2 regions of the Butyrivibrio proteoclasticus B316 genome follow, and region 1 is predicted to be linked to the other one. Evidence: riboswitches for the same ligand, from Rfam matches in the RefSeq annotation. Region 1 holds a riboswitch; the other holds the start of a gene.
The links. Region 1 has a riboswitch for cyclic di-GMP ahead of BPR_RS09990 (methyl-accepting chemotaxis protein). Riboswitches for the same ligand answer to the same signal wherever they lie in the genome.

Region 1 (16,170 bases):
TACGCATAATAAGAAAATTGAATATGATACCATGACTAGCCTTCTTCAGAATACCTTTAACGAAGCAGAGAAGGTTAACAAAGAAGGACTAATTGTTATTGACGATACCTTTGCAGAAAAAGCAAAGAGAGACATGGATATTAAAAAGTCCATAGAGTATGCTATAGACCACGATGCCTGCGAAGTATTTCTTCAACCGATCATTGATTCTTCTACCGGAAAACTTTGTGGAGCAGAGACCCTTGCCAGAATAAAGGATTCTGAAGGAAACTACATTTCACCTGGTCTTTTTATTCCTGTAGCAGAGCATAATGGCCGAATTAATGAAATTGGCGAGCAGATGTTCATTAAATTATGCAGGTTCATTAGAGATAATAAGGTAAAAGAGCTTGGACTTAAATGGATCAATTTCAATCTGTCCCCGGTTCAGTTTATGAAGGCAGATCTTGCCCAAAGTCTTATGAAATATGTAAGAGAGTATAATATTGAACCTAAGTTTATACATCTGGAGATAACTGAGGAAGCTATGGTTGATGACCAGCTTTTAGTCAATCAGACTAATCAGCTCAAAGACCTGGGTTTTCACTTTGTACTTGATGATTATGGGAAAGGCTATTCTAACCTCACAAGACTTAAGAGGTGCCCGTTTATCAATATCAAGCTCGATGTGAGTATCGTTTGGGACTATTGCAGTAAACCTGATGTTTTGCTTCCGAATATGGTTAAAACATTTGCAAACATGGGCTTTGGAATAACGGCAGAGGGAATAGAAACCGAGGAAATGGCTCAGAGCATGACAGACATTGGATGTAAATATCTTCAGGGGTATTATTATTCCAAGCCTCTTCCTTTGGATGAATTTGTCAAAAAATATTCACAAGCCTGAGTCTTTGTATTAACATTATAAGAGGGATTAAAAGAGTAGTGGAGACGCTACTCTTTTTGTTGCACAAGACCGGCAAGTGAATGGATGCTTGCATACAAATTATTAGGAGCAGTAGTATGAAAAAAGGGCTGGTTCTTGAGGGCGGCGCTATGCGGGGAATGTTCACCTGCGGCGTTTTGGATGTTCTCATGGAAAAAAATATCTCTTTTGACGGGGCAGTCGGAGTATCGGCCGGAGCTACCTTTGGCTGTAATATTAAGTCGAGGCAGATTGGAAGAGCCTACAGATATAACAAAAAGTATTGCAGTGATCCGCGTTATCACAGTATCAGATCGCTGATCGCAACGGGAGATATCTACAATGTTCCCTTTTGCTATGACGAGCTGCCATTTAAGCTTGATAAGTGGGATGTGGAGACTTTCTACGAAAATCCGATGGAGTTTTACTGTGTGGCGACGGATATTCGCACAGGTAAACCTGTTTATCACAAATGTACTGAGAATGAGAACGAAGACCTAAAATGGATTCAGGCATCTGCGTCAATGCCAATAGTATCAAGGCCTGTAGAGATAGATGGCGGCATTTATCTGGACGGCGGAATATCTGATTCAATTCCTCTTAAGTTCATGCAGGATCAGGGCTATGATGACATTCTTGTGGTTGAGACGCAGCCTATAGACTATGTCAAGGGCAAACAGAAATACATGCCTCTTGTAAGATGGTCGCTCAGGAAATATCCCAATATGATAAAGTGCATGGAAGAACGCTATATCATGTACAATGAGGAAAAGAAATACATAAGGCAGCAGGAACTAGAAGGTAAGATCAGGGTAATAAGACCTGAAGAGCCTCTAAATATCAGCGCAGTAGAAAAAGATCCTGCGCAGATAGAGAGAGTCTATAAACTTGGAAGAGAAGCGGGAGAAAAATATTGTTATGAACAAAGAATATGAGCCACTTTTTACTCCGTGGAAAATAGGTAATTGTCAGATCAAGAACAGAATCGTTCTTACTTCTATGGGAGGAACCAATCTTCTTGGATGGATGGAAAAGAACCATTTTGATAAGGCCGGGGCTGATTTCATTCTTGAAGTAGCCAGAAATAACGCAGGTCTTGTTCTCCCTGGATGCCAGCCGGTTTATAATCCAATGTTTGGACAGTGGCTGTATACAAATAAGAAAATGTATCAGGATCTTGCAGTTTGGATGAAAGAGTTCCACAAGACAGGAGCTAAGCTCTTTGTGCAGCTGACTGCCGGTTTTGGACGCTCTTTTACCATAAGTCCCATGATGGAAAAACTATATACCAATAAACTGCTAAGAGTCCTGAGTAAGCCTGTAATGGACCTTGATAAGATCACAGCTTCAGCCAGCGAGTCACCAAACCGCTGGTCAGATGTAGTGCCTTCAAGAGCTCTTACAGTTGAAGAGATTCACGAATATGTAACGGCTTTTGGCAAAACTGCCAAGCTTCTCAAGGAAGCAGGAGTTGACGGAGTAGAGGTTCACGCTGTTCATGAAGGGTATCTCCTCGATCAGTTCACACTTGATTATGTCAATAAGAGGACTGATGAGTACGGCGGAAGCTTTGAGAACAAGTACCGCTTTGCCTGCGAGATCGTGCAGGAGATCAAGAAAAACTGCGGCAAGGATTTTCCTGTATCTCTTCGCTACAGCGTTATTTCCAAGACCAGAGGCTTCAGACAGGGAGCCCTTCCCGGGGAAGACTACGACGAGGTAGGACGTGACTTTGAAGAGAGCAAAAGAGCTGCCAAATACCTGCAGGATGCAGGCTATGACATGCTCAACTGCGATAACGGAACCTATGATGCCTGGTATTGGGCACATCCTCCAATTTACATGCCTGAGAACTGCAATCTTGAGGATGTTGCGGCCCTCAGGAAATATGTTGATATTCCTGTAGTATGTGCCGGAAGAATGGATCCTAAAGTGGCAGCAGAGGCTGTGGCTGATGGAAGAATAGACGGAGCCGGCTTTGCAAGACAGTTCCTTGCTGATACTGAGTGGCTCACCAAGCTCATGGAAGATAGGCAAGAGGACATTAGACCTTGTATCCTGTGCCATAATGGTTGCTTTAACATGTGCCATTACAAAGGAGTTCCTAATGATCAGGACCTGTCTGACAGTCTTCACCTGGCCAGATGTGCAGTTAACGCCGAAACGATGCAGAAGGACAAACATCATATCAAAAAGACAGGGCACCCCAAGAAGGTCATCATTATAGGCGGCGGTATCGGTGGTATGGAGGCTGCCAGAGTACTAAAGCTGCGTGGACATGAACCTGTTATCTATGAAAAAACTGATGAACTTGGCGGAACCTTTATTGCTGCAAGCGCTGAATCCTATAAGGGAAAGCTCAGGGACCTTCTCAAATGGTACATCAGACAGATGGATGTCCTGGGAATAGAAATTCACTTTAATACAGAGATAACAAGCGTCAAAGAGTTTGGCAAGCATGACATAATAATCGCGACAGGTGCAGTTCCAAGGATATTAAAGTCTGTACCCGGACATGAGCTTATGATAGAAGCCTGCGAATACCTGCGCGGCAGGGAAGTTGGCGATAAGGTTGCGGTTATTGGCGGCGGCCTTACAGGGTGCGAAATAGCTTATGAGCTTGCACTTCAGGGCAAGTCACCTGTGATAGTTGAAATGAAGGATGACATCATCTCTCAGAAGGGTGTATGTCTTGCAAACAGCTCATACCTTAGGGAATGGTTTGATCTGTACAGAGTTCCTGTATATCTTGAAACTACTCTCAAGGAGGTTTGGGAAGACTGCATAGTATGTGCAGACAAAAACGGCAAGGAATTTACAATAGACTGTGACAGTGTCATTTCCAGTGCCGGATATATTCCCAATCCTGTTGTTAAGGAAAATGAGAGAGAAAGTAACATGGATTACATTGGGGACTGCAAGCAGGTTGGAAATCTTCGAAGTGTAATATGGCGGGCCTATGAAGTTGCTATGCGTATTTAACCGTCAAAAGTTTTATCTAAATTTAATAATTATTAATACTTAATATAGAGAATTTCTTATCGATAGAGTGTTACAATTTATTGTGTGGCACTCTATTATTTTTTTTAATAAACAGGAGAACAGAAAACTATGAATATCTTTTATGGTAAAAGCGCTTCAGGAAAGGTAGCAGATGCTGTTAAGGGTCTTGGAACAGCTAAGCTTATTATTATGACCAGTTCTGCAGACAGATTTGAGGAAAATGTTAAGGAACTTGAAAAGTTATATCCCGGCGTACCTAGTATCAGCTGCATTGCCATGGGTTATGACACAGCCATCCTTGAAAATGGTGTTTCTGTTATGGCCTTTAAGGATGGAGCACACGTTGCCACAGGAGTATTGGAGAAGGTTTCTGTATCTCCGGCCAGGTACATTACGAGAATAGAAAAAGCAATAGAGTCCGTTAAACCGGGCAAAGAGAATACAGCTATCATCGACTTCTGTACAGGTAACGACGCTGCAGTTCTCACAACCTTAAGCGGCCTTGTTAAAAAGTACAACCTTCAGGTTATGGGCGCAACCGGTGATGCTGGTAAGGTTGCAGTAAATGGAACAGTTTACGAAGATGCCATGGTATTTGCCATCATCAAAAATGAGGGTGGCAGAGTTAAAACTTACAAAGAGAATATCTATGTTCCTAAGGACAATAAACAGCTTATTGCCTCCAAGACAGATAAGTCCAAATATTATCTGGGAGAGCTTAACGGACGCCCTGCCAAGCAGGTTTATATGGAACTTACAGGGGCTTCAGAGAGTAAGATCGTAGATCAGACTTTCCAGAATCCGTTTGGCAAGATGATGGGTGATGATGTCTGTATTGTTTCACTTAAGGACGTTTCAGGAAATGGTCTTATCCTGTATAGACAGATCAACGACTCGGATATCCTGACACTTCTTGAAATGAGAGATCCTATGGAAATAGCCCAGTCTACAGTAAACAAGATTAAAAATGATTTTTCACATATTTCAGCTATTTACTCAGTTAACTGCATATTCAGATATTTGGTATTAAAAGAAAGAAGTGAGCTTGGCTCATATCTTAGTAAGATAGGAACCCTTGGAACCAGCTGCGGACTTGTTGGTTTTGGAGAACATTTCAATACGCAGTTTGTTAACCAGACAATGACATGTGTAGTATTTGAATGATGAGGAGATAGAAATGTTTGAGAATATGTTTGGTAAAAAGAATACGGACGAGCCTGTAGTAGTTCAGAAGAATCCCATAAACGACTTCGAGGAGCGTTCCAGATCACTTGTTTACATCGCAGACTCTATCAAGGACTGCCAGAAAAAACTGGTAAACAATGAGGTTGCATCCCTCACTGAAATCCATGACATGGGCGAAGCTGTAAATGATGTTATTGATAGCAATACACAGCTTAGAAATGACATGGAAAACTTCAATGAGATGTTTGATGCAGTTAATCAGAGCGCATCCAAGTTTGAGGATGTTAAGCTCAATATCCTTAACAGTGTTCATAACGCTCAGGATAAGGTAGATGAACTTAAGAACAGCTCAAATGAAGTAAGAGCAAGCTTTGATGAGATGGCTCAGGGCTTTGAAACCTTCAAGGAATCTGTTGATCAGATTTCTGATTACATGAAAAAGATCATCAGCATTGCATCACAGACAAACCTTCTTGCTCTCAATGCTTCCATTGAGGCAGCAAGAGCAGGAGCAGCAGGAAAGGGCTTTGCCGTAGTTGCTACTGAGGTAAGAGAGCTTGCTGATGAGATCAAGACTATGATAGACCAGGTTAATGCCTCAATTGCAAATGCCGGTGCAGAAAGCGAGAAACTCTCAGCCAGCATGGAAAACTCAATAGCAGCAATGGACAAGAGTCTTCAGGAAGTTGAAGAGACGCATGCAACCTTTGATGAGATCATCGAGAGCACAAACGGTGCCAATGCAGTTCAGCAGGAAATTGCAGACACTGCAGATGTAGCATCAGATGAGCTTAAGAAAATCGGCGGCAGATTTGATGACATCAACAGAAAGTTCGATGATCTGGTTGTTCAGCTCGACAAAGTCAATGCCATGGGCACAACCAAGAGTAGTGTCTTCGAGAGCATAGACAATCTTGTCTCCCAGATTGAGCCTATCGTAAAAGAAAAATAAAGATATTTTTGTACTAACATTGAGGAACTATCAGTGGTAAAATACTGATAGTTTCTTTTATTTTGGGAAAAATGTGAGGAGAAAACATATGGTATTTGAATGCAGAGAAAATGCACTTTGCTTTAAGAGACAGGGCGAGACAGTTCTTATTGAGTCCTGGGGGAAGGATTCACTTAGGATCCGTGCGACAATGAACAGAAACTTCACAGGCAGAAACTGGGCTCTTACTGAGACTCCGGCTGCTACAAGTGCGGAAGTTAAGACATATATAGTTCCTGAGAAGACCGGCGAAGGAACTATCGCAGAAAATGAATGGGCCAGCATTACTAACGGGCGTATCAGAGCAGAAGTTAACTATGCGGGAGTTATATCTCTTTTCCGTGATGACAAGCTCTTTTTACGTGAATATTACAGAGCCTATGGCGGCACTATCTCACAGGAGAGCAGATGTCTTAAGGTAGTTAACAGAGAGTGGAAGGGCCTCTACGGCGGCGACAACTACACACTCAAGGTTAGATTTGAAGGCAACGATGGCGAGAAGATCTTTGGTATGGGTCAGTATCAGCAGCAGCAGATGGACCTCAAGGGCTGTACCCTTGAACTTGCACAGAGAAATTCTCAGGCATCAGTACCATTTGCAGTATCTAATCTTGGCTATGGCCTTCTGTGGAATAACCCGGGTGTAGGTCAGGTTACCTTTGGCAGCAACATGACTCTCTGGGATATGAGATCAACCAAGGAAATGGACTACTATGTAACAGTTGCCGACACTCCTAAGGAGATCGTGGCTAATTATACTAGTGCAACAGGACACGCTGGTGAGTTCCCTGAAGAACTCATGGGTCTGTGGCAGTGCAAGCTCAGATATCGTACTCAGGAAGAGGTTCTTTCAATTGCAAGAAAGTACAAGGAACTCGGCATTCATATCGACCAGATAATCATAGATTTCTTCCACTGGACATATCAGGGCGATTGGAAATTCGATAAAAAGTACTGGCCTGATCCTAAGGCTATGGTTGATGAGCTTCACAGCATGGGCATCAGAGTAATCGTATCTGTATGGCCATCTGTAGACAGAAAGAGCGAAAATTTCTATCCAATGCTTGAGAAGGGACTTCTCATCAGAACAGAGCGCGGTGCCCTTCAGACCTATGACTATCAGGGCGATTGCGTGGAAATAGATGCCTTTAATCCTGAGACAAGAGATTATGTCTGGGAGATTTGTAAAAAGAACTACTATGACTTTGGAATTGATGGCTTCTGGCTTGATAATTCAGAGCCTGACTATGGTGTATATGATTTTGAGAACTTCCGTTACAGCGAAGGAACAGCTCTTGAAGTATCCAACATGTACCCACAGATGTATTCAAGGGCTTATTATGACAAGATGAAGGACCTTCGCGATGGCAAGGTTGTAAACCTTCTTCGCTGTGCATGGGCAGGCAGCCAGAAATATGGAAATGTTGTATGGTCAGGTGATATCCCAAGTACCTTTGAATCACTCCAGGATCAGATCCAGTGTGGTATCAACATGGGACTTGCAGGTATTCCATGGTGGAATACAGATATCGGCGGATTCATGACAGATGATGTTAATGACCCTGATTTCAGACAGCTCCTTATCAGATGGTACCAGTTTGCTGTGTTTACAGCAGTTATGAGACTTCACGGAGACCGTGGCCCTTACAATATTCCGGCTCTTGATGACAGAGACTGGGGTGGCGGATACCTTCATACAGGGCAGGATAACGAGATGTGGAGCTATGGCGAAGAGAACTTTGAGATCATGAAGAAGTATTATGATCTCAGACAGGAGCTCAGACCATATATCAAGAAGCTCTTTGACGAGGCTTCTCAGAATGGATCACCACTTATGAGAGCTATGTTCTATGAGTTCCCTGAGGATGAGAAGTGCTGGACAATCAAGGATCAGTACATGTTTGGCGACAAGTATCTTGTTGCTCCTATTCTCCATCTCAATGAGTTTGAGAGAGAAGTATACCTTCCAAATGGAGAGTGGAAGCTTACAAGTGATGGAACTGTCTTTGCAGGCGGCCAGAGCGTAACTGTCAAGGCTCCTATTGATTACATGCCTGTATTTGAGCGTATATAAGAATCCAAGTATGAGTGATAAAAATGCTCGCATTTTTTATCACTCATATTTGGAGACTGAACGGACTATAAAGGAGACAACATCATGCCCAAGGGTGCAGGACAGAAACTTAAGCTCTACTATCTTAGTCAGATAATGATCAGGAAAACTGATGATGATCATGCTCTTACTATGCCACAGATCATAGATCTTCTATCGGAACAGGGCATAAGTGCTGACAGGAAGAGTATCTACGATGATTTTGATGCCCTTAGAGAGATAGGTCTTGATATTATTGGAGAAAAAGAGGGGAAAGGCTACTACTACCGTGTGGGCGGCAAGAGATTTGAACTTGCTGAGCTCATGCTCCTGGTAGATGCTATTCAGTCATCTAAGTTTATTACTGCCAAAAAATCCAGCGACCTGATAAAAAAAGTGACAGACCTTGCAAGTGAATATGAGGCCAAACAGCTTAAGCGTCAGGTTGTGGTTCAGGGCAGGATCAAGACCATGAATGAGAGTATCTATTATCTGGTTGATGATATTCACAGAGCCATGGTTGAGAATAAGAGTATTACCTTTCAGTATCTGCAGTGGAATCTTGATAAGGTAATGGTTCCCAGAAAGGATCATCTCTATGAGACGAGCCCCTGGGCCCTTACCTGGGATGATGAGAACTATTACCTTATTGGATATGACCGGGAGGCCGGCAAGATCAAGCACTACCGCGTGGACAAGATGAAGGACATCACGCTGACTGAGGATAAGCGCGTTGGCAAGGAAGAATTTGAATCCTATGACATGGGATCATATTCCAAGCAGAACTTTGGAATGTTTGGCAAAAAAGTTTCCACGACTGTTGATCTTGAATTTGACAATGGATTTGTTGGGATCATGATAGATCGTTTTGGCAAAGAAATGCCAATAAGACCGGCCAAAAAAGAAGGCTGGTCAAGAACGCATGTTGATGTATTTATCAGTGATCAGTTCTATGGTTGGATTTTTGCCATGGGGGGCAAGGTCAGGATCACAGGACCTGAGAACATAGTGTCAGATTTCAAGGATAAGTTGAGACAGCAATTGGAAGAGTAAACATGCATTGGGGGTAATAGCATGGCAATTGTAGGTGCATTTATGGTTCCACATCCGCCGCTGATAATTCCTGATATAGGAAGAGGCGGTGAGATGGAGATAGAAGAGACGACAAGGGCTTATAATAAGGTCGCAGACATGGTGGCGGAGCTTGAACCTGAAACAATCATAATCACAAGCCCGCATGCCACTATGTATGCTGACTATTTTCATGTTTCTCCGGGAAATGCTGCTACAGGCTCCTTTGACAGATTTGGTGCCGGGAACGTCAAATTTCTGGAAGCCTATGATATGGAACTTGTCAGCCAGATTGAGAGTATAGCAAGAAAGCAGGATTTTCCTGCAGGAACTCTTGGAGAAGTGGACAGAGAGCTGGACCATGGGACAATGGTCCCTCTTTGGTTTATCAGACGAAAATATAAGGGCGGAAATATAGTCAGAATAGGACTTTCAGCCCTTCCTCTTACTGAGCATTACAGGTTTGGACAGATCATCCAGAAGGCTGTTGATAAGCTTGGCCGCAGAGCTGTAGTGATCGCAAGCGGAGATCTGTCACACAAGCTTCAGGAATATGGACCTTACGGATATGCACCTGAGGGACCTGTATATGATCAGAAGATAATGGATGTGTGTTCAAGGGCAGCATTTAAAGAACTTTTCGATTTTGAAGAGGGCTTCTGTGAGCGTGCAGCTGAATGTGGACACAGATCTTTTGTTATAATGGCTGGATGTCTGGACGGAGTAAGAGTTTCTGCTACTAAACTTTCTCACCAGGATGTGACCGGAGTCGGCTACGGAATCTGCACCTTTATTACCGGAGAGAAGGATTCTAAGAGATGCTTTTTGAAGGCATATTATAAGGATCTTGAGAAAAAGCTTGAAAGAGAGCTGGAAGCTATTTGCAACAAACCGGACCCATACGTAAGACTTGCATACCAGACAGTTGTCAGTTATATTCTTAAAGGTCAAAAAATAGCTGTTCCTGATTATGTGACAACAGAAATGCTCAATATCAGAGCAGGAGCCTTTGTTTCTATCCACAAAAACGGAAGGCTTCGTGGCTGCATAGGGACTATTATGCCCACAACGGACAATGTGGCACGTGAGATCATAGAAAATGGTATCAGCGCAGCTACGAGGGATCCCAGATTTGCGCCCATAGGACCTGAGGAGTTGAAAGAACTTGAGATAAATGTTGATGTTCTTGGAAGACCTCAGGACATCTCTTCAATAGATGAACTTAATGTGAAGAGATATGGAGTTATTGTATCAAGTGGAATGAAGAGAGGACTTCTTTTACCTGACCTTGAAGGTGTTGATACTGTAGAGGAGCAGGTTGCTATCGCCATGCAAAAAGGCGGTATAACTGAAGATGAAGATATCAGACTTCAGAGATTTGAAGTAATTAGACATACGTAGTTTTTGAGGTATTTATGAAAGAAAGAGAAACACTTGGCAGCAGATTGGGATTTATTTTGCTGTCAGCCGGATGTGCCATAGGAATAGGTAATGTGTGGCGCTTCCCATATATGGTAGGAGAAAATGGAGGAGGTTTATTTGTTCTAGTCTATATTCTGTTTTTGCTAATCCTTGGTGTACCCATAATGACAATGGAATATGCAATAGGCAGATCCTCGAGAAAGAGTATTCTTTTAGCCTACAAAGAGCTTGAACCTATAGGCTCGAAATGGCATGTGTTTGGATACTTTGCCATAGCAGGTAATTATCTTTTGCTGATGTTTTATTCAGTAGTTTCAGGCTGGATCCTGAGATATTTTATTCTGACGGTATTTGGTGCTTTCGAAGGCAAAAGCCCTGATCAGATTACCGGTATTTATCAGGAAATGATGAAAAGCCCGGTATCTTTAATTGGATTTATGGCTATTACCATGGTGATCACTGTATTTATTACTTCACTTGGTCTTGAAGCAGGTGTTGAGAGAGTCACCAAGATCATGATGGTTGCACTTATTATCATTATGGTGGGACTTGGGATCAGATCCGTTACACTTCCCGGTGCGGGAGAGGGTGTTAAGTTTTATCTCATGCCAAGCGCTGAGAATGTCAGGAAGGTTGGACTTGGCAATGTGCTGTACGGAGCGCTTAATCAGAGCTTTTTTACTCTGAGTCTTGGTATTGGCGGCATGGAGATATTTGGAAGTTATATCAAAAAGGACAGAAGCCTTGTGGGCGAGGCCATTATTGTTGCAGGGCTTGATACCTTTGTTGCTATAGTCGCCGGACTTATAACTATTCCTGCATGTTTTGCCTACGGCGTTGCCCCTGATAAAGGCCCAAGCCTTATATTCCTGACTCTTCCAAACGTATTTACATCTATGAAGGGCGGAAGAGTACTTGGAAGCTTTTTCTTTTTGTTTATGTACTTTGCAGCTCTTTCTACGATGATTGGTGTATTTGAAAATGATGTCAGCTTTTCGATAGATCTTTTTGGAATTAATAGGAAAAAAGCTGCTCTGATAGCGGGGCTTGTGATCACTATAGGATCAATTCCCTGTGCTCTTGGCTTTAATGTACTTAGCTTTTTCCAGCCTCTCAAGGCAGGAAATACTGTGATGGATTTAGAGGATTTTATAGTCAGCAATCTGCTGCTTCCAATTGGAGCTCTTGTCAGTTGTCTGTTCTGCACTTGCCGATACGGCTGGGGATTTGATAAGTATCTGGAGGAAGTTAATGCCGGTGAAGGAATCAAGGTTAGTTCCGGGCTTGGATGGTATCTTAAGATAGTTCTGCCGATGATACTGGTATTTCTAGCAGTCTATGGACTTTGGAGTTATTTTACATAATGCCAAAAAAAAGAATGTCGCAAGCGGCATTCTTTTTTTATTCTGAAATGGCTGATATTATTAAGCACTTACTTCTTCAAGTGAGAAGAATTCCATCTTTTCGCTGAGAGTCTCTGCCATGTTGCGGAGATCTGCAGCAGCGTCACTGATAAGAGCAAATGTTGCATTGAGCTCTTCCATAGAAGCGTTTGTCTCTTCTGTAGAAGCTGCGTTCTGCTGTGAAATAGCAGAGAGCTCTGAAATAATATCTGAGAACTTATTCTTGAGCTGGTTAAGTGTATGTACCTTATCTGCGATCATCTTGGTAGAATTGTCAACGTTGTTAACGTTTACTACAACCTGATCCATATCTTCCTTGGTATTAGTAAGCTGATCGTTCTGCTCCTTCATGCTGACGCTGAGATGTTCGATAGTCTCAACACTCTTTTCTGATTCTTTTACAAGAGCTTCAACAATCTTCTTGATAGATACAGCAGCCTCTTTGGACTGTGATGAAAGGTTACCAATCTCAGAAGCTACTACTGAGAAGCCCTTACCGTATTCGCCTGCTCTTGCAGCCTCGATAGAAGCATTAAGTGAGAGAAGGTGTGTCTGTTCAGCAATAGCTGTGATCATGTTGGAAGCCTCAGCTATATCTTTGACTGAATCATTTGTAAGACGGATCTGCTCATTGATGCCCTGCATAGATGTCATTACGCCTTCGTTGGTGTTCATAAGGTTGCTAAGAGTATCAACAGTGCGGTTTGCACCTGACATCATCTCGTTGGCAGCAGCTGAAAGTTCCTCAACTCTTGCTGTGATATCGTCGATGCTATCACCCATTTCATTAGTGTTATTAACTGAATTCTCAACGCTTTCAGCCTGAGAAGCTGCGCCGCGGCTGATATCCTCAACAGCGCATGTAACCTGCTCTGCAACGTGTGAAGCTGCCTCAGCAGAAGAAGCAAGGCTCTCACCTGACTTGGTAACATCTCCTGAAAGCTCTTTGGTAGTCTTGATAACGTCCTGAAGCTTATCACGAACTGAAGCTGCGCTTCCTGCGATTGTTCCAAGCTCATCTCTACGGTTAAATGTACGATCATCTACATAGAAGAAAAGCTCACCATCTTCAAGCTGCTTGAGACCGTTTACGATATCACGGATAGATCTTGTAGATCTTGAGATGATAATACGAGCTACGCCCCAGTTGAACAGGAAGAAGATAACAAATGTAGCAATAATAGCTTTTGCTGCAGCAGACATGTTTGCTTCTACTAATGTTGTATCACGGCCTGCGAAGATCATTCCTACTACAGAGCCATCTGAATTTTTAAGTGGAAGGTAGTACGCATACCAGTCCTGGCCTGCAATCTCGAAGTTGGCAGCAAGATATTCGTTACCCTGATTGAGAACTTCGTTTACAACTACATCACTAGCCTTTGTTCCTTCCATACGCTTTCCTGTCTCAGTGTCTGTAAGTGATGTTATGTAGCGTGTATCACCAAAAAATACTGTGAAGTGCATTCCTGTTTTCTGATTGAGTGCATCGAGCTGAGCCTGGTATATGTCATGAACTGCTGTTTCGCCCTTCATGAGCTGACCGTCTTCTGATAAGTACCAGTCACCAGTAAACTCGTTTGACAATTCATCCTCTAAGAGGATGGCTGCTGCGTGTAATCCCTCTGAGAAGGATGTGTAGTAAGCTTTCTTGATGTGATTGTGACCTATTATTCCGATAACCGCTGACATAAGCAGTGCAAGAAATGATGCTACTAAGATAATAGATCTGACCATGTTTCTTTTTCTTTTTTTCATTTTTTACTCTTTTAACTCTCTTTCCTTTTTTGCGACCTCCAATGGCGAAATAATCATTATTAAAAATAAAAAGGCATAGACGTAACTGTCTATGCTTCGGATAATCTTAATAAAGATTAAGATGCAACTGGCTGACATGTTAAAGTCCCTATAGCTTTGCGCCACAAGCTTTCGCTTGCTTTGCCCGATATCAAACTGTCGACGATTATAACGAAAAAAAGAATGGAATGCAATAATGAAATGTACACAATTAAAAATTTATTAAATTTTTATTAAGCAATTTGAATCAGCATGATAAGTGCTTGGATAATATGCACAAAAAAGATATAAAAACATGTAAACGCTTTCCTTGTGGGAAGGTAGCGGGTTTTTGTGTATAATGAGTGTATGAATACCAGTAAAAAAGCGTACTATCACTTACCGGGACTATTTGAGTTCTATGAATTTTATAAAGTTTTTTTGCCTCTTTTCCGTGAGCATAGGGAGTACTTCTATGACTGGTGCGAGATAGGATCAATATACGGAGCACCGGCGGATTGTATCTGGGGAGGAGGAAGAGTAGGCTTTGGAGAAGCTGATCCTGTTAGTGTTGCAGAGCTTATGAGAGAGTATGATATTTCTGCAAGACTTACCTTTAGTAATTCTCTTATTCAGGATGAGCACCTTGATGATAAGAGGTGCAATGCCTTATGCTCATTGTTTGAAAAAAATGGCAGTGCTCAAAACGGAGTAATCATTCACTCTGACCTGCTACTTGATCATATCAGGAGAAACTATCCGGACTTTTACTTTGTATCCTCAACAACCAAGGTGCTTACTGACTTTGATGATCTGGAAAAAGAGTTAAAAAGGCCGGAATTTAAGTACGTTGTTCCGGATTTTAGACTCAACAAATCTATGGACAGACTTGATCTGCTGAGTGATAAATATAAAGAAAAGATAGAGTTTCTGTGTAATGAATGCTGCTTTTATGGCTGCTACGACAGGAAAAACTGCTATGAGAATGTGAGCAGAAAGAGCCTTGGAATAGACTGCGAGGATCATATTTGCGTATCTCCCGATGCTGATAAGGGATATAAGTTTTCACTTGCCATGGAAAATCCCGGATTTATAGGTATCACGGACATTCGGGACATCTATATGCCCGCGGGCTTTTCTAACTATAAGATAGAGGGAAGAAGCCTTGGAAGTGCAATTGTTTTAGAATTTTTACTTTATTATATGACTAAACCCGAGTACCAACTCAAGGTAAGGGAAGACATATACTTAGACAGCAGTCTTGATCTTTTTTGAATGAAAATCGTTTCTATGGATATGTAAGTAGTAATTAAGTATTTTTGGGTGATAATACTATTGCAATCAGAAAATGAGCATGTGCATTTTGCATATGCTTATTTTTTATTTAGGAACATTTTTGGATGAGTTTGGGAATGGAATAAAGGCTGTAAAAGTGTATAATTGGACTTCGGTGTCTTTTTATAAATAATAAAGTGAGGAATGGAAATGAATAACCTGTTGTACATCTATGAAGAAGTATGTGATCTGATCAAGGAAAAAGAGATTGATCTATATGAGAGGGAGGATGCACAGGATAAATTTATCTGCCAGTTTGCCAAAGGGGGATCATCTCTGCATGTTAAGACTGTAATGCAGAGTCGTTATGTTCTTTATGCTACAGAAAAGGATTTTAACCTTATAAAAAGAAAGTCTGATGCCGCTAATACAGGTATCGTATTAAAGGAAAGCAAAAAAGAGGAAATAGAGCTTATTGTTTCACAGTATGAGGAAGTTGCAAGTAAGGCAATCCTGTTTATCAGAAACGGTAACAAGGGACTTTTACAGAATCCTGATGAAAAAAAGCTGCCTCATGTAATATACTTTTTTACCAATGAAAATCTGGATTTCGTTTTGGACTGCATCAAGGAAAACCTTGAGGCCGGAGCCAAGACAACCAAGACCAAGGTTAGCAGAGGAACAGCCACAATGGTGAGAAGAACAGTAGTTGTTCCCAAGCCTAAAATGCCTGAATTATCTGATGAAGAGATCATGGAGACTATTCCTGAAGGCAGTGAAGTATCACATGCTAAATATGGAATCGGAACTGTTGAGTCTGTATTTGATGGCAAGATAACAGTACTGTTTGATGGGGCTGTAGAGAAGATATTTGCAGGAACCTTGTGTGTTAACAAAAAAATATTAACAGTTTTAAACGTTTAAGTTATAATATGGTAAATTAAAACTATAGTTAAAAAAGAATAGCTGCAAGGGGGAACAGGTATGACAAACAAGGCACTCGGGGATTATACCGTTGAGGACATGCTGGTTCTTTTGAATGAGAACGTAG
Region 2 (16,170 bases), 1.3 Mb from region 1:
ATCATTCCCAGCAATCGCCTCATCCACATTTATGCCCTCCTGCTCAGGAGCACATTCTCCGCAGATATCTACACCTATAACTTTTTTCTCGTCAAAAAACCTGTCTATAGTAGCCAGCAATTCGCTAACTCTCATCTCCCCCTGATCCCAGTTTGTTGTAATCTCATCAGGGGTAACAACATCTTTATCCACAGAAATATAAACCGGAAACTGTGTTTCAGGAAGAATCACGCATTTTTTCAAATCATCTATATCATCATAATCATTGCAACTTGCAGATTCACCGTCAACTCTTTTCTCATGCACGTCAGAACCATTGAAGTAATAGTCTCTTCTACAAATCACATCATAGACATCATAAAAATGAGCTCTTTCCCTCACATCATCAGGAAGCTCATCAATTAGCTTTCTGTCAGCACCAATTATATGAACATCCCTGATATTGGGATTGTTCTCAAGAGCATATAACACCCAGCCTCCGCAGGATAATATATCTCCAAACATCGGTGGCTGCATGTCCGGGTGGTGATCAAACACGACAAGTGAAAACGGCTCTTTGACCTGCTCGAGCATAATTGCGGACATGTAATGATAATTGCCATTATCGATAAAATGGATTTCATCTGCTCCGATTCCGTGTTGACGGATTTCACTTCTGATCTGGCTCATGGCTCCATCATCACACATACAGTTCGTGCCGGAAACCGCAGAAAAATCGACCATCTCAACTCCTGCTCTATTTCCTGTTTCGCATGAATCTGAATCATCAACACATGGTTCTTTCTCTATATCACAAGAAATAGAGCTTTTATCATCACGATAAAAGCTCTCCTTGTTATAGACATTAGTAAAATTAAATATCGAAACTTTTTTCTTCATCTAGCTAAATCTGCCAAGTGAACTATGGCATCTTCTCCAATCAGACAATCTCCGTGCTCAGCTATGAACATGGCTTCAGGGGAATTAACGGTCAGCATCTGAGAGTACTCAACTCCTGCCCTTCTCATTTCATAAATAATTCCCTCATCAGCAGTCATAAGCCCTGCAAGCATATAAAAGCGTCCCTGATACTTGTACAGAACTGAATCCACAATCGGAAGTCTCTGAACAACCTTGGAAAATCTCTCTGCTTCCTCGAGTGCCTCGAACTCCATCATATATCTGGCATATTCTGAAATTGGCTGATAAACAGCTTCAGCTCCCTGCGCCGGAATATCCGGTTCAAGCTCTCTTCCGTAAATTCTATTTATAGTATCTGTTACGTTAGTGATAACCTCATTAAGCGCAACACCCTTCTCTCTTCCGGTCTTGGACTTGATATCGTCCACCTTCTCCTGAGTCAGCATCTTGAGAACAGTCTCTGCTGCTCCGCGAATACGGTCTGTTGCCTTCTGAATATCTTCATTACTCATCTTAACAGCAAAAATACGAACACTTCCATCCATCATCATATTCTTGCTCATCATCATAACCTCAGTTTCAGGATTATAATCGAGCTGCGCTCCAACCTCTTTATTGAGCTGGGCAAAGAAAGATGAAGTGTTCTCAGCGCCATTTATAACTGCCTCTGGAGTAAGACCAATCTCATGAAGTTCTGATGCAGCGATACTACATTCTACAGTTGTCTCATTCATTTTTACTATAATCACTACGCATCAACTCCTCTCCCTGGAAATCCGCTGCGCGAGAGCCACATCCTGTGTCTCCTATATGAGCGCAACGACAACTTGCTCCTTCTGTACACATTATATCATGAATTTTAGCACTGTCCACTCGAGAGTGCTAATTCTTTTCCAAAGGCTACTAAAAATGTATTCTTTTCTAACCTAATTATACCAAAAAACGTAGAATTCTTAATCAAATTTGTATATCCAATGTATTAAACTATTATGAACTACATTACAGAACAAAGAGTCGCTGCGACTCTTCCGCGCCCTAGCTCCTAATATATAAAAAAAGGCAGCGGGGAAATAATCCTCGTTGCCATACTAATCATTTTATTTTCTGATATGCTTACTCTTCTCTGCCGCATCCAGAACGTCAGGAGCTGATCCGATTTCGGTAACTTCACCGGTTGCTTCACATCTGATCGTAACTCTGTTTGCACCACCTATTGTACAGGTAAAGAGTGTCAGATCCCAATCGCCTGATTCCATCTCTTCAATATCCGTAGCGCCAAGTGTCTCCATATTGGAAACCTTGAAGTAATAGCTGATACCGTTCATATCTGTCACGATAACATCATCACCGGAATTAAGCTGATTCAGCTTGCCAAAATGTTCTTCATAATTGTGGCCGCAAATGATCAGATCATTCTCATAAACAGATCCCTTATATCTGCAGACCGCATATTTGGCATCCTTCTTATCCCATTCATTCTGAACCGGTAAAAGAAGTCCCAAAGAAGGAATCTCAACGGTTCCAATAAAGCTATGACCGTCTACATCTACAACAGGCATGTCTCCGCTCGCTGCAAAAACAGTATCAGGAATCTGGGCAATAACACCGCCTAAAAGCTCATCAGATGCGCTTCCTGCCTGCTCATTTTCTATTAGATTGTTTCTGATGATAAATACTGCCAGGAATATGCAGGCTGCTCCCATCAGAATATATAAATATCCTACTAGCTTCTTCATAAATGATGCCCTTTTCTCTTCTATCCTTGCGGATAATCTACAATAAGCTGCAAATCCTTTTACTGCTTAATGTAAAATGCATCATACCCTACAGACATTTTTTATCCCCAAATCTGTAGCTCCCTATTTCTTTTTCTATTTCTTTTTCTTTAATTATCCGAAAATCTGTAACTAAAAAACTTTTCTTGAAGATTTACTTCTTCGCTTATCTGTTTTCTTAAGCAATATCAGGCTTCTCTGCTCTTCTTGATTCCCCTTACAATAAGCAGAATTCCAACGATAACCAGTACGGGAAGCGGCCACCAAAGCTGTCCTGTCTGAGGAAGTCTCCTTGCTCCAAGAACAGCAGGAAGGTTATCTCTTACTGCTCCAAGTACTTCCGGAAGGCTTGGCAAACCTGGTGTCTCACTTGGAGTATCGGGTGTACCAGGTGTCTCAGGAGTTTCAGGTGTATCCGGAGGAGTCTCAGGTGGATTATATGTATTGGTGATCCTAAATGTATTGCCGCCTTGTTCAAGCGAAACGGTGTATCTTCCTGTTACATGCTCTGAAATAGTCCATACATGGCCCTCCATGTAAGTCCAGGAATATCTCCAGTTATTGGATGCACTAAGTGTTACTGTCTTATATTCAGCGCCATCACAGTAGAGTGTAACTGCAATTGATGATGGTCTTGCTGACTCGTATCCTGCATCATTCCAGGACTTTAATACTTCGTAGGAAACATCCTTGGGAAGCATTGTAATCTTACATTTAACCCTTGCAACAAGCGCATTTACAGGATTCACCCACTCATCGTTCTCATCAAGCCCGGGTACAGAAATCATAAATGGGTCAAAAGAGTAGATACAGTCATTAGTATTTTTTACAACAGGACCTACATAATACAGTCCCATATCAATTCCGCTAAAATGAGCATTTCCTTCGCTATCTGTCGTGATGGAAGCGCTCGGCCAGATATTGTTCTGATAAATGAATCCCCCAATAACTGAGGCAATCTGTTTCCATATCTTCTGATCATTTATCTTATTGATATCAGTAACAGGGAAGTTACCAATATTGGAATAAGTATTCCAGAGCTTAAACTCTCCGTTTGGGCTAATATCTGCAACCTTGTAGATACTGACCTTAACCCCTGTTATAGGGATTATCTTATCGCTGTTCTCCGCCTCGTATGAGGTATACTGCAGTGTCATATCTCCGGGCTGGGTTGTATCAATAAGGCCTCTTGCATTTACCTGCATTGGCAAACACAAGGTTATCACAAGCACCATTGCTAAAAGAGCCGAAATATTAAGTTTTCGCCACGCAAATTTTTTATTCATAAAATGCTTCCTCATTTATGCGGCTTACTGTCAGCTTTCTTTCTATTTCTAAACCACTTGGATGTCATCACCAAGTAAACTATAAAAGCGATTACAAGTACCGGAGCTGCTATAAAGGGTGCTACTATCAGATTACCATATCTTGTAGCATCTGCCGGAACAATAATCTTTGTTTCTTCATTATAATCAACACGCTTTGCTCTTACCAGGAGCCTGTGAGTATTTACACCATAAGGTGTGCAGGTCACGAGCGTGACGTAGTCTTGGTCATTATCTATTGCCAAACCTTGAACTTCTTCCGGCAATACAATTGTTATCTGATCCACCTGATATGCAAAGGTCTGATCCATTATGTGTAAAAGAAATGTATCTCCCACTATCATCTGGTCAAGATCAGAAAAAAGTTTTGAGGACGGAAGTCCTCTGTGTCCTGAAAGCACTGCATGAGTGCCTATAGTTCCTGTAGGGAAGGACGTTCCTTCCAGATGTCCTATTCCCACCTGAAGAACAGATTCTTCTGTTCCGTGGTATATAGGAAGGTTTACTCCTATATTTTCAATTTCTATAAATCCCATGACTCCTGTCCCTGTGGGATCAAGAATCCTGTTGTATTCCTGAAGCTCCTCTTCATTTAAAGAAAGCTTCATTGGCTTACTTGCAAGCTCTTCGTTATACTTCCGGGCTTCCTGCCAAAATCTGGTATAATCTTCTTCTGATACTGATTCAAGAGCCGTCTGGTAATTTGTAATGGCTCTGCTCTGGTGTTTGGAATTAATATAGTTACTCACTGACGGATAAAGAAAAATCGCAAGCCCTACCAAAAATATGACTCCGAATATTATGTTTGGTATTTGTTTCTTAAACTTCTTATTCATCCTACTTCCATCAGTACTAACTTGGCAAATCCTGTAAAAAAAGCACAGATTACATGATCATTTCAATTAGTGCTCTTTTTAAATCAATCCTGCATTTTCCAAAAGAAGCTATAAAGCCCTTTTGGAAAACACAGTAAACAAGATTCAAATTCTAATTCTTATTATTTATAAACAAAACCTTTTCATCCACGGGTCAATCACTCTGCCTGAGCTTTTCTGCGAAGCATGAAATATGCAAAAGCTGCTGCGATGAGTACTCCACCAACAATATAGAAGCTTGTTGTACCAATTCCACCTGTTGAAGGAAGGATTGAACCTGTCTTGTTAACTACTACAAATTCTGCTGCAGGTACATCTGCATTGTTAACCTTAGCTGCCTTACGATCTGTAAGTCTGTTGTAACCAGCTGGAGCTGCAGTCTCTTCGAAATAGTAATCACCGTTCTTAAGGCCCTTAACTACGATAACACCTGTCTTACCTGTTACCATCTCAACGCCCTGAACATTATTCTGAACTTCCTCAGCTGTAAGAACACGATATACATTGTCTAATTCTGATGTAGCATCGCCTGTTCCTGAAACAAGTACTACAGGAATCTCATCTTTTCCGTTCTGTGAAGCATAGAGCCTAAAGTGTGCATCAGCAAGAGAATTTCCGGCTTCATCTGTCTTCTTAAGTGAAATGCTGTAGTTTCTAACCTTTGTTTCATCTGTACCAAGTGTATCGCCATTATTATCAGTAAGAACTACCTTGTTGTCCTGAACATTATCAAGTGCTTTTTCATTGATAGTTGCAGTATATGTGATCTCATATGATGCATTTGATTCATAGAGGAATTCACCTGCTGCATTTACAGTAGGAAGCTTAATTGTTGTAACCTGTCCATCATAGTTAACTTCAGCAGTTACCTCAGAACCATTAACCTTAACAACAACGTCCTTATTAGGTGTAAGTCCTTCTGACATTGTATCTGTAAACAGAAGGAATGTTACCTTCTTATCTTTATTGTACTGAGTTACTGTACCGGATACTTTGTAATTAACTACCTTGCCAACAAGCTGTGTAGGAAGAGTATCTTCTACAGCAGGGTTACCATTATATTTCCAGGTAATACCTCCATCAACGCTTTCAGTCTTATCAATAGTTGTTTCCTGGTTCTTATCAATTACAGTCTGGCTTGGAACTGCACTTGTAATAGTAACCTCTGATCCAAGCTGTGAAGTGATGTAATAGTAACCAAATCCAAGTCCTGTAAATGTAAGTGCTTTACCTGTTCCCGGTTTGCTTGCTACAGCTACTCCAAAGTTAGCAGCATTTTCTTTGATGAAGTTTGTAACATCTGTATCTAATGTGTTAGCTTTTCTAACGACGTTATAACCACCATTGTATGCTTTTACCTCAAATGGGCTACCAGCTCCCTGAAGAGCAGCAAGGAAAGCTTCGTTTGATCCATCGTAGCTATATGCAACTTTAACAGGGTCAGAGCCCTCTACATATGTTGCATCAAAAACCTTATAAAGGCTGTAATCTTTGCCTTCTGTCGTGTTGCTGATAGTAATAGTTCCTGTTGTCTCTGCTGCCTTAGCTGTTACGTCACCTGTACCAAATGCCATTGTAAGGGCAAGTGCGCTGGCAACAATTCCAGTCAAAATCTTTTTAAGTCCCTTCATTTTTCCTCTCCTTTGAATCTTGCGTTTTTTCTTTTTTTGTTATATCCGGTGCAAATGAGCACCTGTTTTAAAATCTTGACGATTTTATAACCACTGTTTCAGGCTCTATTTCTTTTGCCAAGGAATAACATTCCCACAAATGCAAATAGTATAAGCCCAAATCCTGCTGCCGTAAACGGCATTGTTCCACTTCCTCCTGTTGAAGGAAGTTCATTAGCATATGTTGTCTTGTTAGTAATTGTTACTGATCCATAGTCAATTCCGCCATTGGTGATCATAGAATAGCCGGTATCCTTGACCTTGGTTTTACTTACTTTGATTTGCTTCTGTGAATTTCCATCGTATGTTCCCTTCACAGACTGATCACTTGAGCTGTATGAATATGAGACTTCGTAAGTAAATAGGTACTCATCAGGCTCTTTGACACAATACTCATATGTCTCGCCATTCTTATCCATAAGCGGAAGGTTTTCTATTGTCTGTGTCCAACCATTTTCATCGGACAACTGAATAGATGTGCCTTCGTATATCTTCCAGGATGACTTCTTACCTGACGCCTTCACCGTTCTCTGCCAGATCTGCAAAGTCAGCGGTGAATGTCCGCTTTGATTAATCTGTCCGTCACTGTCAATCCATACTTTGTTAACTGTAAGTCTGCCTTCCATAGTGTTGTTAAAGGCAACATCCGCACCAGAGCCCTTACTATAGTCAATCTTGAACTCAAGCTGATCAGGCTTTTCAGTGTCTGGATCCTTGAGAAGATACAGCTCGCACTCTGCAACTACATTCTGGAAGTCTGCATCTGCAGCATATATAACATCTGCTCCCAGATAGAAGAAATCCTCTGTAACTACTGTCTGACCATTTTCTACGAACTTTCCACCTATATTATGTTCCGGTATAGGATGTGTTAACTTATCGCAGTTGTACCTCTTGGTAAACGTAGTGTATTTTTTGGATACTACCACTTTGACATAGTAGGTTCTTGTGTCATATTTAACGCCATCTATTTCAGTATTATTCTCAGTTATCGTATAATAATAGGTTCCCTCATATCTATAAGGTATTGAACTAAACTGAGCCACAGCAGTGTAATTGCCTGTCTTACTGTCATAAGTAGCATCCTTACCGGTAACTGTAATTGTATTTCCTTCTTCCGGCATAGGAATGTGATCTCTGTCAATCTTTACTTCATGGCCTTCTGAATCATGAACATTTTCACTGCGATCCGCAGCAATAGTAAATTCAAATGCCATGTTTTCTGACCAGACACTTCCTGCAAAGTTCTTGGTAACCTGAATTGGTCCTATCGGACTACTGTAGTAGTTACATACCTGAACTGTCTGAACTGCGCCGCCTACCTTGACATTAGTAGGTGGGAAGTCGCTCTTGCCGTTAAGGTCACGGGAGAATACTTTTCTATAATTATCCCCGCCTGATCCATATTGCCATACACCAGGTTCTTCATCATCAATGGTCACATCATATTTAGTGACTCTGCACATCTTCTCACCGTCAAGTACGGTGCTGGTATTAGTGTCAGGATTATAAGTAAACGTCTTACCATCTGCGACTTCTTCTACAGAATATAGTCCGGAAGGAAGGCCTTCTATAGTCCACTGGGCACTCTGGTTGTATGTTACAAGATACTTCTTACCATTTTGTTTGTGAGTCTTGCTGTCATACTCATAAGCATAAGCGGTGTCCGTGTGATCCTTTTTATTACCAATAAATCCATCAAGAACAATGTAATTACCTGTGTCATTATTGGTGATACGGAATATTACAGTATCCAAAAGAGCTGTTCCATCAGTAGCATCTCTCACAACCTTAGAACCAAATACGTTCACAACCATCTTGTGAATTCTGAGCATTGTTGCCTTTGAATTGGTATTGAAGAATGCAACCTTGCCGTATTCCTTGCCCTTAGATTTCTCTTTTTCCGGTTTGATCCTGTATTCATCCGAATTATATGTACCATCAATAGTTCCGGACTTGATCATAGAATCTACGCCTTCTTCAGGCACTCTGTAATAATTTATCTCATCAATTACGCGAGTTACATTGCCCCAGACATCCTTCTTAGGATAATACTTAACCTTGGCAAGTATACCTGTTTTATCCTTGGTGTAATTACCCTTAGTATCATTCTCTGTCAAAAGGAAGAAATAATCTGTTTTATTGTCATAGTGCATTGCAAGTTCTTCAAGCGGATTAGCTACTGAATACTTGATTACTTCGCCATCATTATGAAGATTATTTGCCAGAACATACCATTTATTTGTGGATGGATTTAAGTACCTGACCGTAAAATCAAATATTTCGTTTCCATCAGGTTCAACATCGTTGACATACTTATTAGCTTTGATCTCAAAAGGAACTATTTCCTCACAGCCCTTATTAGTTACAGTAACTGCAGCAGATGCATCAAGATAAGTTCTGATATCCATCTTATGAATTTCACAGGTCTTGATTACCTGATCGGCTATTACTGTTCCGCTATAGGATCCTGTAAGCTTGACATTTGTCAGCGGAGCAATAAGCGTTCCGGACATAATGTTTGCAGTAATGTCACCTTCATAAGGAACGTAATCACCTGCATAGTTCTTTTGCACAAGATTGACTATTACATGGTTGGCAGCCTGACTCCAATCTCCTGCTCCTTGTCCGTTATATGTGAACTTATCGAGTGTATAATTTGTAGCACCGGTAAGATCTACATTTATAACAAGAAGAGTATTATCATCAAGCTTAAAGCCTGTATTTACTGCATAGTTCCTGGGATCTTTTTCATTCTTGAAGTACTTGGTACTAAGGTCTGTCATCAAATTACCATATGACTTGGTACCAACTATATTAACTACCTGTACTCCATTAGATGATTTTGTATAAGCCAGCTTCTGTGAAGCAGTATAAGCAGCAAGACGCATATTCTGCACGCTTACCGGCATGGAACTATTACTGTAATCAGTTCTGACGTAGTTAGTCCATCCGTAACTTCCGTCAGGCTTCATTCCATAAACCTGATTCTGATAGTACGTAATTCCAACATATGAATTCCATCCTGTAGGATAGTAGATCGTCGCACCATCAACTTTTTCTATAATATCTTCTGCCTTATATCCGTTAAGGCCCACGCTCTCAACATAGTTATCAGCAAAAAATCCAACGGCATCAGCAGGAGCTTCTATAGAATCACCGCCATAGCTTACTGTATATGAACCACAGATTTCACCGTCCATAACAGCCTGCCCCTTCTCATCGAGCTCATAGATATATAATCTTGGATACTGACCGCCTTTTAAAAGATCAGTGTAATTACCAATGTATTTACCCGTACCGGTCTCATCAGTCTTTATGGTAAACTCTGTTCCGGCAATCTTATTTTTACCCTTAACATCTGAGAAGGCTGCGAAGTTAAATGTTCCAACCTTAGGAGATCCCTCAACCTTCTTTTCTACAGAAATAATAAACTCATCAAGACTCTGATAAACCTTAGTGGAAATACCAACTGTGTAATTCTGAATGTTAGAAATACTGCCTACAGCAATATTGGCTTCACTGTGATTATTCTGTCCATCGTAGTGGTTAGCAACAACGCCAAAGTAGGTCGAATCTCCAAGCCACTTTACAATTTCCTTGGCTGTATAAGTCTGATTTCCTTCCCAAGTCTCGTCAGTACTTCGCGTAATTGCTCCATACATTGAGAATGCCTGTGCTTCAAAAGAGATAGTATCTTTATTCTCACCAAGTTCAACGTTGCTATCTCCAAGAACTTCTACAGAAATATCACTGGCTGAAATCTCTGTTGCATCACTTGTAGCATTGACATCCTTCATTACTTCTTCTGAAACAGGAAGGTGTACCAGTGAAACGTCTTCTGAGTCTGTTGTTCCAAGTCCGTCAGAAATCTGATTATTCTTAAAGCTTATAGAAACTGAAACAGTGCCGTCTTTAGGCTCATATTCAATTTCTTTAAGCATAAATGCAATATCAAAAAGAACTACATTGTTCTCATCATATGTTGTCTTTGCTTCATCACCATTTGCCTTGGCGATTTCCTCTGCACTTTCATTAAGAGCATCGATATAAGCACTGTAATTGTATCCGTTTGTGCTCTTATCTACAGTCTTAACTGAAAGCTCTACTCCATCCGGAAGAATTCCCGGTTTGGAAAGCTTGACCATAACAGTCACTTCATCGTTTTGGTATGTAAAGCTCTCCTTGGTATTAGCTGCCGCATAACTAAATGTTATTTCCGCATCTTTTTTGATTTCTATTACTTCACCTTCAGATGTTGTAGCTTCATAATAGGTATAAGCTTTCTCCGTGCCTTCATCAGATGCATCATCGCTTGCAGCGAATGCAGAAGCATCATCTGTACTGCTCTCCTTAGCGCCGGCATCTTCTGAACTATCTTTTCCTGCCTGGTCGGAGACCTGAGCTATTCCGGTCTTTTCTACTATGCTGACAATCTTCTTGTCGTCAAGTCCGGCTTCTAAATAATAGTAGTTCTCAATTACCTTATAATCCTTGTTTAGATCAAGAGATTTCTTATCCTCTGTATTTTGTAAAAGAACTTCTTTTTCCGCTATTTCTTTTCCCTCAGCATCAACATATCTTGCTGTGAGAGTTACATTCTGTATATCATCAAGGCTATCAACCTTGTCCTTGACATTCTTGTCAGATGAGGCGCTTGATGCTGCATCTGCACTTTCTAATGAAGAAGCACTTGTTGAAGCATTGGAACTATCCTCTGATGAAGCACTTCCGGAAGCATTTGACTTATCTTCTGATGAAGCGTTTGAAGAGGCATCTGAAGCTTCCCCGGATGAAGCTGAGTTTGCTTTATCAGCGTTGGCCCCAGTTTCATCCTCCGGAATGACTTCAACAATTTCCTCCCATGTTTTAGATGTATCACTCTTATCCGGGTCCCCGTCACCCAGCTGTGTTACATCTACGGTAGTAACCCCGTCAGATGAATTTTCTACCGCTTTATCTGCTTGAGCATCAGACTCTTTAGTCTTCATCTGCTCAATAAGACCCATTTCATAATCAGAATCTGCTGTTTCCAGGACTAGACCTACCTTTTGGGCTCCATCTTCTGTCATCGCCGTAGCCGGCTTATTCAAAAGATAAAGTGTAACCGTTCCTGTAAAAAGAGAAAGGCACAGCGCAAAAGCAAGCCATCTTTTCTTGTTGCGGTGTTTCTTTATGTAGTTTTGTGCGCGATTCTCATCTGTTATGCGCATGTCAACTCACCTCTAATATTGAAAAATCTATAGACTGCCAAATGTGTCAAATGGAAATACTCTGAAAACAACTTTTCCAATGAGCTGTTCCCTGGTAACACAACCAACTACGCTTGATCTCGAATCAATGGATACACTTCTGTGATCTCCCAGAACGAACCATCTGTTCTCCGGAACCTGATATGGAAATTCTATATCTGTCGGTTCAAGGCTTAAATCAGATGCATATGTTTCTTCAAGTTCAATGCCGTTAACTGAAACTCTTCCATTTGCATCGATGTTAACCCAGTCTCCCGGCGAACCGATAACTCTTTTGACCAAAACCTTATTGTTATAGTAAAAAGCAAGCATCTCTCCAGCCTCAAACTCCTGGCTGTTCTGTGCGATGACTATCTGACCGGTTTCAAGAGTAGGTGTCATACTATCTCCGGTTACCTTGAGTACTGTCACGTAGAAGCTTGAAATCAGTACTGCCAGAGCTGCGACAGACACCACAACAATAAGTGTGTTACGGAGTACATTTCTATATTCTTTTTTCCTGTTCTCTCTCTTAAGTTCCTTCTTAAGTTCATCAACAGAAGGCTTGAAATTGGAAAGATCAGTTTGATTCCTGTTACTCATCTTTTTTCTTTCTGGTTGTGCGTTTCTTGGGTTCTGACTTTTCTACAGACTTATCTTTTTCCGGATCAGAAGTCTCTGAAATGGCTTCATTTCTCACCTGCTCTAAAGTCTTGCCGGATTTATCTGCAATAGCCTGCATTTGAAGCTTTTCAGCTCTCTGTACCCTGAGCTTACTCTTCTCTATGTAGAGCATTAGTTCCTTGTACTCAGCTTCTGCACTCTTCTTGAGTGTATTGACATATAGATCAGCCGCCTTCTGTGCAGATTCCATTATGCCACCAAGCTGTATGGAAGCTTCCGCAAGTGACTGTGAATTTTCTATCTTCATAAGAGAATCATCAACCTGCCGTTGCAGTTCATCTTTCTCTCTTGCAAGCCTTGCCTTGAGTCCCATGATATCCTTGTCAAATTTTTCCTGCATCTGAGCCTTCTGTTCATTGAACTTGGCTCTCATCTGAGCTTTCTCTTCATCAAAACTCTTTAGCATTGCTGCTCTCTCATCAGCAAATTCGTGCTGCATCTGAAGTTTTTCTTTTTCAAGCTCTTCCTTGAGTTCTTTTTCATGCTGTCTCGCTGCTTCAGCCTCTTCTGAAAAAGAGATCATCATTTCCAAAAGCTCCGCTCTGCTGAGCTTCTTGAGATTTATATCTGCCATATCTATTTCCTTATATAATAGAAAAAGTAAAACTATATATTATTGGTTTATCGTTAAACCAATCTCTCCAAAACAAAGGAGGTACTTTGCTCAGCAACCGTTCCTGCGCAAAATACCTCTCAAAATATGTCCAAAGGCAAACGCATAGCTCAGGTAGCAGTAATAATTAGTAATACTCCTTGTACTATGACCGCATAACCTATGCAGTCCGTTCATCCTTGAACTCTCATGTACTTCATTACCAAAAAAAATGACCGTCCGTACTACTCAATAACAGGGCGGCCATACATAGCACTCTCAGTAAGTGCCAGCAACTGGCTGTCTGTCGCATATGCGATTGAGACCCTATAGCTTTGCGTCACCATTTTCCAATGGCTTTGCCTTTATTTGATATGAATCTTAACTAAAATTAGTTAAAATTATTTTATTTAAGTTAAGATTATTATGCCGTGTAGTTATAATATACTTCATCATATATGGAATTACAACTACTTTTTCATAGAATCTTCATAGTTTTTTAATAAATAAGGCTGGACATCAGTCCAGCCATGTGATACAAAATTTCATTTTGAAATTAATTAAATTGGAGTTTCCATTTTTATTCGATAAACGCTATCACATTTTTTAGGATAATCCGTTTATCGCTTCAATCCCTTTAATACTTGTAATAGTTCATCAGATGTCGTAATTACGCGGCTATTTGCCTGAAAGCCTCTCTGGGTAGTGATCATGTCTGTGAACTCTTTGGCCAGGTCAACGTTACTGGCTTCCAGAACACCTGATGACATATAGCCGCCATCTTCAGTAATGTCCATATATATTGGCTCGCCAGAATTAAGAGATGCTTTGTAGACATTATCTCCTGCCTTTTCAAGACCCATAGCATTATTGAATTCAGCTACAACAATCTGTGCAAGCTTAACATCCTGGCCATTGCTATATTTAGCATATATAGAGCCATTGTCAGATATTGTTATTCCATTCATATCTCCATTTGGATATCCTTTGTTAAGGCCATATGTGTCTCCCCTGATAGCAGAGACTGAAGATGAATGAACTCCGTTTGAGCTGGCGTAATTGGATGTATTTGAGAAATCTACGTTTAATGAACCAAGAACATCTGCTTCTCCATTAAACTCAAATCTGTAGCTTGTTCCAGCTGCAACAGGAATTGTAGTATTGGAAATATCAAAGGTTATATCTCCGATTCCATCATAGATTTCAGAAAGGTCAACATTGATTTCTCCGGCATTCTCGCCATCAATTGTCAGAAGATTTCCGCTTTCACTGTCATAATCAATGACTGCCATTGTTTTATTTATATACTGCCTGGTTCCTTCACCTTTTCTTACGTATACTACATTGAAATCATAATCTGCAGTATCTGTCTCTTCCTCGCCTTCCTCAGGAACATGGTGATCGATGGAATAATAGATTGTGTACTGATTACCATCTTTACCTGTCAGTGTTCGGCTAAATTCTGCCTGTCCCATTCTTCCATCCATTGTATAGGTGGTAGATAATACGTTTCCGTCATCATCCAGTTCCTGAACACCATTATCAAGTGTATATATAGGATAAGGAGTAATGCCTGTAAGACGGCCATTAGCATGATCATATGTAAGTGTCAGCTTCTCATTAAGAGTGTTGCTGATTTTGTTACCGTTTTTATCCAATATCTTATCAATCTGAACGCTATAGGTATTGTCTTCATCATCCGCATTGTCTGTAAGCTTGAAGTTGATAGTGTAGACATTGCCATCATTTCCATAGACATCCATCTGAATAGTTCTGCCTTCTACAAGCTGCTTATCATCTCTGTCGATATTTCCCTTGAGGTAAGCTTCAGATGTAGCCTGTCCAGCCATAGTCTTGGTTCTGTCAGAAATAAGCGGCTCGCCGTTTCCAAGGATTCCTTCACCTTCAATAAAGTTCACATACAATCCGTTATTCTGTGTTACAAGACTTCCTTCCGCATCAATTGTAAAGCTACCGTCTCTGGTAAAATATTTTTCCTGATTTGGACTGTTCTGACTCTCAGATACCACAAAGAAAGAGTCTCCTGTGATCATAAGATCAAAAGGATTGTAGGTTGTCTGCGCAGAACCGGGTTTGGTTATATTGATATTAATAGAGCCCATCTTGGCACCGAGTCCGACCTGATCTGCGCTTGTGGAACCTTTAACTCCGTTTCCTGCAGTACCTGTTTTGATGGTCTGATAGAGAACATCCTGAAAACCTGTTGCCTGTGATTTATATGAAGTTGTATTGACATTGGCTATATTGTTACCAATGACGTCCATTTCTAACTGGTGTGTTTGAAGACCGGAAACTGCCGACCAAAGTGATCTCATCATAGGACACGTACCTCCAAGCTATATTCTGATAGCTGTTAGCATTTCTTTTATCTCGTACGTCCGTGTACCTGATGGCAATCCCTTTGCCAGAAAAAAGAATGATATATTACCTCATTCCATTTATCGGCAGAATATAGTACAAAAATTAGTATCCATGAAAACTTTTTTCAGGCTTTTTTTCGCATCCATAGCGGAGCGTTTTTGTTCAATAGAAATTGCAGAGCAATTTCCTATTGAATAAAAAATGCAACTGATTGTTGTCCAATCAGTTGCATTAGTCTTTATATATTCATTCTGCAAAAATCAGTGCCTATCAGTTTGAAGATGCAGCACTTGCGCCAGCATCAGCCTCTGAAGCTTCTGCAGCTCCATCCTCTGTAGATGTTTCTTCTGTGCTCTCAACAGCTGAATCCTCTGCGCCCGCCTCAACAGATACCTCTACAGATGAAGCATCGGCAGCTGCTGAACTAGATCCACCAAAATTGTTCCAAAGGATTCCGCCAACAATTGCTGCAACTATAGCAACAGCTACAATAATGCCTGAAATCTTAGCGATCTTAACTCTCTTTTTATGCTTGGCAATAGCCTGTTTACGTCCTGATTTTTCTTTTTTGTAAGCGTCAATTTTCTCCTGACTCATCCCTGTTCCCCATTTCCTTAGTGTAAAATGCTGCCACTATTCCCTCAGCGACATTACACTAATATTTCGTTTGTTTACTACACAAGAATATATTATACTCCAAATGTGTTGAAAGTGTGATAGATTATTGTGGAATGTT

Region 2: linked by a shared signal. The riboswitch ahead of BPR_RS19640 (hypothetical protein) and the one ahead of BPR_RS09990 (methyl-accepting chemotaxis protein) in region 1 are both predicted to bind cyclic di-GMP.

The regions. Positions count from the first base shown of each region.
Region 1 covers NC_014387.1:2,396,704-2,412,873, reverse strand. Annotated here, with positions in the region: gene BPR_RS10035 (EAL domain-containing protein) at 1-886, shown strand, start outside; gene BPR_RS21465 (patatin-like phospholipase family protein) at 1,003-1,839, shown strand; gene BPR_RS10025 (oxidoreductase) at 1,823-3,886, shown strand; gene BPR_RS10020 (FIST signal transduction protein) at 4,016-5,071, shown strand; gene BPR_RS10015 (methyl-accepting chemotaxis protein) at 5,085-6,044, shown strand; gene BPR_RS10010 (glycoside hydrolase family 31 protein) at 6,133-8,157, shown strand; gene BPR_RS10005 (helix-turn-helix transcriptional regulator) at 8,242-9,228, shown strand; gene amrA (AmmeMemoRadiSam system protein A) at 9,250-10,647, shown strand; gene BPR_RS09995 (sodium-dependent transporter) at 10,662-12,032, shown strand; gene BPR_RS09990 (methyl-accepting chemotaxis protein) at 12,093-13,826, opposite strand; cyclic di-GMP riboswitch class I at 13,946-14,021, opposite strand; gene BPR_RS09985 (hypothetical protein) at 14,214-15,119, shown strand; gene BPR_RS09980 (hypothetical protein) at 15,330-16,043, shown strand; gene BPR_RS09975 (GGDEF domain-containing protein) at 16,104-16,170, shown strand, end outside.
Region 2 covers NC_014387.1:1,088,392-1,104,561, reverse strand. Annotated here, with positions in the region: gene BPR_RS04615 (arginase family protein) at 1-879, opposite strand, end outside; gene BPR_RS04610 (adaptor protein MecA) at 876-1,649, opposite strand; gene BPR_RS19645 (sortase) at 1,998-2,636, opposite strand; gene BPR_RS04600 (Cna B-type domain-containing protein) at 2,864-3,961, opposite strand; gene BPR_RS04595 (class C sortase) at 3,973-4,836, opposite strand; gene BPR_RS04590 (SpaA isopeptide-forming pilin-related protein) at 5,034-6,506, opposite strand; gene BPR_RS04585 (Spy0128 family protein) at 6,605-11,758, opposite strand; gene lepB (signal peptidase I) at 11,786-12,379, opposite strand; gene BPR_RS19640 (hypothetical protein) at 12,372-13,034, opposite strand; cyclic di-GMP riboswitch class I at 13,341-13,426, opposite strand; gene BPR_RS19635 (flagellar hook protein FlgE) at 13,673-15,391, opposite strand; gene BPR_RS04565 (hypothetical protein) at 15,705-16,031, opposite strand.